DNA from 2 places in the Nakamurella sp. A5-74 genome. Region 1 is predicted to be linked to the other one. Evidence: riboswitches for the same ligand, from Rfam matches in the RefSeq annotation. Region 1 holds a riboswitch; the other holds the start of a gene.
The links. A riboswitch is a leader RNA that binds a small molecule or an ion and turns the genes downstream of it on or off. The one in region 1 is predicted to bind thiamine pyrophosphate.
Positions count from the first base shown of each region.

Region 2: it holds a riboswitch for thiamine pyrophosphate, as region 1 does, so the genes downstream of both, ABLG96_RS01020 (YkoF family thiamine/hydroxymethylpyrimidine-binding protein) here and ABLG96_RS16705 (thiamine ABC transporter substrate-binding protein) in region 1, are expected to answer to the same signal.

Region 1 covers NZ_CP159218.1:3,649,620-3,653,016, forward strand. The annotation lists gene ABLG96_RS16700 (iron ABC transporter permease) at 1-949, opposite strand, end outside; gene ABLG96_RS16705 (thiamine ABC transporter substrate-binding protein) at 958-1,875, opposite strand; gene ABLG96_RS16710 (hypothetical protein) at 1,892-2,212, shown strand; TPP riboswitch at 2,210-2,318, opposite strand; gene ABLG96_RS16715 (glycosyltransferase 87 family protein) at 2,323-3,397, opposite strand, start outside.
Region 2 covers NZ_CP159218.1:211,653-215,049, forward strand. The annotation lists gene ABLG96_RS01015 (histone-like nucleoid-structuring protein Lsr2) at 1-572, opposite strand, end outside; TPP riboswitch at 1,124-1,231, shown strand; gene ABLG96_RS01020 (YkoF family thiamine/hydroxymethylpyrimidine-binding protein) at 1,284-1,967, shown strand; gene ABLG96_RS01025 (ECF transporter S component) at 1,964-2,575, shown strand; gene ABLG96_RS01030 (ATP-binding cassette domain-containing protein) at 2,572-3,397, shown strand, end outside.

The sequences.
Region 1 (3,397 bases):
TCGGCACCACCATCGCCAGCACGGTGACGGCAGTGATCAGTACCGCGGGGACGGCGCCCCTGGTGATCCCGCGCCGCAGCGTCGAGGCCGTCCGCCAGGTCGCCTCGGCCCGCGACCGGAGCAGCCCGGTGATCGCCAGCAGTACCGCGACGGCGACGATCTGCACGACTGACAGCACCGCCGCCGTCCGCAGGTCGAAGATGACGACCGTCTGCCGGTAGATCTCCGTCTCCAGGGTCCGGTAGCGGCCGCCACCCATCACCAGCATGATCCCGAAGCTGGTGGCGCAGAACAGGAACACCATCGAGGCGGCACCCAGTACGGCTGGCATCAGTGCGGGCAGTGTCACCGTGGCGAACGCGCGTACCGGTCCGGCCCCCAGGCTGCGTGCGGCGAGCACCTCCCGATCGTCCAGACCCGCCCAGGATGCGCCGACAGTGCGCACGACGACGACGTAGTTGAGGAACACGTGGGCCGCGAGGATGGCGCCGACGGTCCCGTCCCACCCCCAGGAACCGAGCGGACCGTCGTCTGCGAAGAGCGTCCGGAACGCCAATCCCACCACCACGGTCGGCAGCACGAACGGAATCGTGACCAGGGCGCGCACCACTCCCCTGCCGCGGAACGAACAGCGGTACAGCACGTACGCACCGGGGATTCCGAGCAGCAGACACAGCCCGGCGGAGGCTGCCGCCTGCCACACCGTGAACCAGAGGATCTGCCGGATCCTGCTGCGTCCCAACACCTCACCGAATGCCCCCAGCTGCCAGGATCCGTCCTCCAGCAGCCCACGGCCCAGTAGCGTGCCCACCGGATAGAGGAAGAACAGCCCCAGTGCCGCGACCGGCAGCGCGGCCAGGACCATCAGTCCGGTCGCCCGTCGGGAACCGGACGGGGGAAGGCCGACCGGCGGCCGCGCCCGTTCCAGGGTTCCCGCCAGGGCGGACATCGGCGTTCTCAGCTCTCCATCAGATCGGACCAGGACGAGATCCAGCCCTCCCGGTTCGCGGTGATCTCGGCCGGATCCATCTCCGCCGGCGCCGTGGCCACCGGTGCGAACTTCTTCCAGTCCGCCGGCAGCGCGGTGTGCGCATCGACCGGGTAGACGTACATCTGCTCGGGGACAGCAGCCTGGAACCCGTTGCTCAGCATCCAGTCGACGACCTTCTGGGCGCCGGTCGGGTTCTGCGCGCCCTCGAGCACTCCGACGTATTCGATCTGGCGGAAGCAGGTGTCCAGCAGTGCAGCCGTCGGCGCCGCGGTGTCCCCGGCAGCGGCCTCGAACGGCGGTGACGAGGCGTACGACAGCACCAACGGCCGGTCACCCTTACCGGTCGAGCCGGAGAAGTCGACGGTGTACGCATCGTTCCAGCCGGCGGTGATCTTCACCCCGTTGTCCTTGAGCTGCTGCCAATACGCCTGCCACTTGTCGGCGCCGAAGTGCGCGATCGTCCCCAGCAGGAACGCCAGACCCGGTGAGCTGGTCGCGGGCGAGGGCACCACGAACAGATTCTTGTACTGCGGTTGCGTGAGATCCTCGTAGCTGGTCGGCGGCTGGATGTTCTTGCCTGCGAACCACTTCTCGTCGACGTTGACGCAGGCGTCGCTGTAGTCCACCGCGGTCAGCCGGCCATCAGTGGCGGCGGAGTAGGTGGTACTGCCGTTACCGGCCGCCGGCGAGGTGTAGGGCGCGAACACACCCTCGTCCAGGGCGCGGGAGGCGAACGTGTTGTCGACGCCGAACGCTACGTCGCCCAGCGGCTTGTTCTTGGTGAGCACCAACTGGTTCACCATCGCACCGGCGTCACCCTGGGCGATGATCTTGAGGGTGATCCCGGTGTCCTGCTGGAACTTCGCGACGACGTCCTTGGTCATGTTGAACGAGTCGTGGGTGACGAGCGTGACCTCACCACCGCCGGCGGCGTTGCGGGTCGATCCGGTGCCGGCGGGCGTACTGGACGGGGAACTCGACGCAGCACTGGACGCAGTGCTCGACGGGGAACTCGACGCAGCACTGGACGCAATGCTGGATGGCGAGCTCGCCGCTGCGCTCGTCGACGGCGTCGGGCCACCGCTCTGTGCCGGTGTCGCGGCCGAACCGCAGGCGGTCAGCGTGAACGCTGCGGCGGTGAGCGCCAGGGCAGCGCGGCGGCCGCGCCACCGGAGGGTGGAGTACGTCATGGGGTGCCTTCCCGAAGGTCAGCACGGGTGATCGATGAGAGGACGTCCCTGCGCCGGCATGATCCGGATCAGGTTCGACGGTCAGGGACTTCGTGTCCCTCTCTCAGCCCGGCGCACCGGACTCCCGTGTCTCCTGTGACGCTACGCGGTTGCGGGGACCTGGGTCGCAGCGGCCACCGCTCTGCGTCCGACTGTCAGCAACACCACCAGGGTCGCGATCCCCAGCACGGGATAGACGGCACCGAGCAGTCTCACCCACAGCGCCAGCGGCTCCCCGGCTCCCCAGGTCCTCGCCTCCTGGGCCGCGAGGAGCGGCATCAGGAATGCCAACGTCACCACCGCCCAGCTGCCGGCCAGCCACTGCACGGCGCGCTCCGCACGCCGAGGGCCGCACCAGCACCACAGCACCAGCGGCAGGACCCACACCCAGTGGTGGTTCCAGGAGATCGGCGAGATCTCCAGACCGATGAACTGCACTGCCAGGAAGGCCGCGAGGCGGTCGCCGGCCCGCAGCGACCCGACGGCGGCCAGGATCCCCAGCACGATCACACCGACCACGGCGACGGCCCAGAGGACGGTCGAGTCCTCCCCCGCCAGCCGGTCGATCGCTCCCCGCAACGACTGGTTTCGGACCGCCGCGACCACTCCTGTGCGCTCCGGTTCGAAGATCAGCTCGGTGAAGTACCGCCCGGTCAGATCGGGGACGACGAGCAGCGCCAGCAGTCCCGTCGCGACGAAGGTCGCCACCGCTGCGGCCACCGCGGAGAACCGTCGGGAGAGCAGATAGAACAGGCCGGTGACGGCGGGGATCAGCTTGATGCCCGCGGTCAGCCCGACAGTGACACCGGCGACCCAGTCCTTGGTCGCCACCGCGCCCAGCAGCAGCACCGTCATCAACAGCAGGTTGATCTGCCCGTAGTTGAAGGTGGTCCGCACCGGCTCCACCCACAGCGCGACCGCGGTCCCGAACAGCACGACCCCGCGCACCAGAGGCGCGGCCCAATGCCCGCCGGGTCCGGTCTTCCCGAGCAGCCGCAGCGTCAGATACAGCGAACAAGCCACCAGGATGACGCTCAGCACCTGCCAGATCACCGCGGCGGCCGCGAACGGCAGCTGGGCCAGCGGCCAGAACACCATCGCGGCGAACGGTGGATAGGTGAAGGGCAGATCCTCCTTCGGCGTCAGGAAGGAGTAGAGCATGCCGTCCCCGAGATGC
Region 2 (3,397 bases), 1.3 Mb from region 1:
GCTGCCGCATACCGCAGCTTCCCGTTGAGCAGGGAGGATGCGAGGTCCTCGAGGGTCTTGCGTTCGACGGCGGCGATCACCTCGCCGTCGAGTTCCACCGCGTAGTCGCCGGCAGTCAGGCGCTGCCGGCGGGTGGTCGCCTGCTGCGCCGAGAACCGCCACGGGTACTTCTCGGCGCTGTCGACCAGGATCTCCAGGACCTGCCCGTGGGCGCGGGCTCTCGGCAGGGTGACGTTCGGGCGGGCCTGCTTCGTCGTCCGGGGCGACTGCCAGAACACCATCTCGCGGCCGCGGGCCATCGTGACGACGAACTGCGACCGGTTCTCCCGCGCACGCTCCAGGATCAGGTCGATGGCCGGTCCGCGGCGGGTGCAGGCGCGCACCGGCCAGCGTTCGATGATCTCCGCGTCCGCCGGCCACTCGGTCGACCGGTGACAGAACACCTTCGACGCTCGGGGCCACGTCTCGCGCGCCTTCACCACGATTCCTTCGGCCCCGAGCGGGATGCGGACCAGGTAGGGCAGCTTCGAGTCGGGTTCGGGGTTGCGCGCGATCAGCAGGTCGTCCGGCACCGCTCCATGGTGGCACGAGCGCGTCGTCCCAGCGCTGATCGAGCAAGGAACGAGTCGAGATCCCGTATAGACCTGAACATGAGCGGCAGGGTCCGGGGAGCGATCGAGCGACCCCCCGTTGATCGAGCGACGGAGGAGTCGAGATCCCGTCCTGATCACATGAGCGGCAGGGTCCGGGGAGCGATCGAGCGACCCCCCGTTGATCGAGCGACGAAGGAGTCGAGATCCCGTCCTGATCACGCAGCCGCTCACGCTGGGCACGTTCGCTCACGGTCGAACGTGAGCGGCTGACCCGAACATGAGCGGCAGGGTCCGGGGAGCGATCGAGCGACCCCCCCGTTGATCGAGCGACGAAGGAGTCGAGATCCCGTCCTGATCAGGCAGCCGCTCACGCTGGGAACGTCCGCCCATTCAATGCCGGACGACGCCGATCAGGTCGACCACGCCGGCCGTGGACAGTAGACGCGGCTGATGGCCGCGTCGCTGGGTCTCTGTGTTGACAAGGGTTCCTGCCACGAGACGGGACAGCCGTGCGCTGGGGGTACGGTTGGGAGAGACCCCCGGGGAGCGCCGATCGGCGCTGAGAGTGCGGATTGCCCGCAGACCCGTCAACCTGATCCGGTTCGTACCGGCGTAGGGAGCAGGGTGCCTGTCCGACATCGGAAGTCGGCGCGGGTCCTTGATATATCCGCGGGCCTGAGGGGACCCGTGATGAGCACCCAGCACGACCAGCAGGTGGCCACCTTTGCGACGCCTGAGCAGCTCGGCATTGGAATGCGGCTGAGCGTCCACCCCCACTGCGACGACTTCGCGAACGTCATCCTCGGCGCGCTCGCCGACGTCACCGGCGACGGCCTGAGCGACGGCCTCGTTGTGGAGACCGACGAGGTCAGCAGCTACGTCGGTGCGCGCACCGAGCCCGCGGAGCAGCGACTGGCTGCGTTCGCCGTTGCCCTCATCGCCGCCGTGTCTCAGCGTTGCGGTGGGGGGCACGTTGTCACCCATATCCTCCTGTCCCGGGGCTGCCCCGGTGAGGTGTCCTGCGACCTGGACGTCACCGGCTTGCCCAGCGCGGCGCCGGTGGAGCTGGAGCCCACCGGTGTCCGTGCGGCAGCGCAGTGGTCGTTGTACCCGCTCCTGGACGGCGGTTCCGGTCACGGCGACCACATGTCGCACATCGAGTCCGCAATCGCCTCCGCGCGTACCCGGGGCGCCGCGGCCCGGGCGAATCACTACGCCACGAAGCTGACTGGCGACGTGGCCGAGGTCCTGGCCACCGCCATTGACGCGTGGGCTCAGGTGGGCGCCGTCGTCCCGCACGTCGTGTCCCACCTCACCGTCTCGGTGGGCTCGCCGAGCCCGGCCGAGGACTCGAAAGGAACGAACGCGCCGTGACCGCCAAACGCAACTCTTCTCCCATCCGGACCCATCGCGGCTGGGCCATGAAGGACCTCGTCCTCCTCGTCGTCCTGGGTGTCGTGTTCGGCTTCGCCTACTGGGCGCTCGTCCAGGGCTGGAACGGGCTGAGCATCCTGATGGGTCCGGCCGGCGACCTTTCCCAACACATCCTGTTCGGCGGATGGCTCCTGGTCTCCCCGATCGCCGTCGCGATCATCCGCCGGCCCTTCGCCGGCGTGATCGCCGAAATCCTCGCCGCGGTCATCGAGGTCGTTTTTCTCGGCTCGCCGGTCGGCCCGACGCTTCTGATCGCCGCAGCCATCCAGGGCGCGGGCAGCGAGCTGCCGTTCGCACTGACGAGGTACCGGCGATTCGGCTGGGGCGTCTTCGCCCTGGCCGGCCTTCTCGGCGCCGGCCTGGTGTTCTTCTACTCCGCCTTCCGGTCCGGTTGGTACGGACAGGACATCTTCTTCCTGCGCCTGGCCATGCAGGCCCTGTCCGGGATCGTCCTGGGTGGGTTGCTCGCCAAGCTCATCGTCGACGCCCTGGCCCGCACCGGTGTTGTCGACAACTTCGCGATCGGCCGCGAGCTGGGCCAGCGGTGAGTAGCCGGCCGCCGCCGGCCGTCTGCGCCGACGGGGCGGGCGGTGCGGCCGTCGTCGAGCTGGACAACATCACCGTGGCCTTTGCCCGGCGCGACGAGCCCGTGCTGCGCGCGGTGTCGGTGCGGCTCGCACCGGGAGAACAGATGGTCGTCTTCGGCGCGTCCGGGTCGGGTAAGTCGACGCTCCTGCACGTGATCACCGGGGTCGTCCCGCACACCGTGACCGCGGACATCACCGGCGGGGTGATCGTCGCCGGGACGAGTGATGCCAGCTCCGTCGTCGAACGGTCCCGGCACCTCGGGGTCCTTGCCCAGGACCCGTCCGCGGCGGTCTGCCTGCCGCAGGTCGAACAGGAGCTCGCTCTGCCGCTGGAGAATCAGGCGACCGAGCCGGCGACCATCGGTCCGCGGGTCAGTGCCGTCCTGGATGCCGTCGGCGCCGCCGGTTTGCGACACCGGGCTACCGCACGTCTCTCCGGCGGGGAGGCTCAGCGGGTCGCCGTCGCGGCGGCCCTGATCACCGAGCCCGAGGTGCTCCTGCTCGACGAGCCGACATCGATGCTCGACCCGGCCGGGGTCGCCTCGGTGCGCGGGGCGCTGGCCGGGGCGATCGAGAGGTACCGGCCCGCGATGGTCCTCGTCGAGCATCGGCTCGACGAATGGGCTGGCGTGGCCGGGACCGCCGGGCTGCCCGGTCGAGCTCTCGTTCTGGGCGATGCCGGAACGGTGCTGGCCGACGGACCGACCGACATCGTCTTGCGCGACCACGCCGGCACCCTCCACGCGGCCGGCTGCTGGCTGCCGCTGGATGCCGAGCTGTACG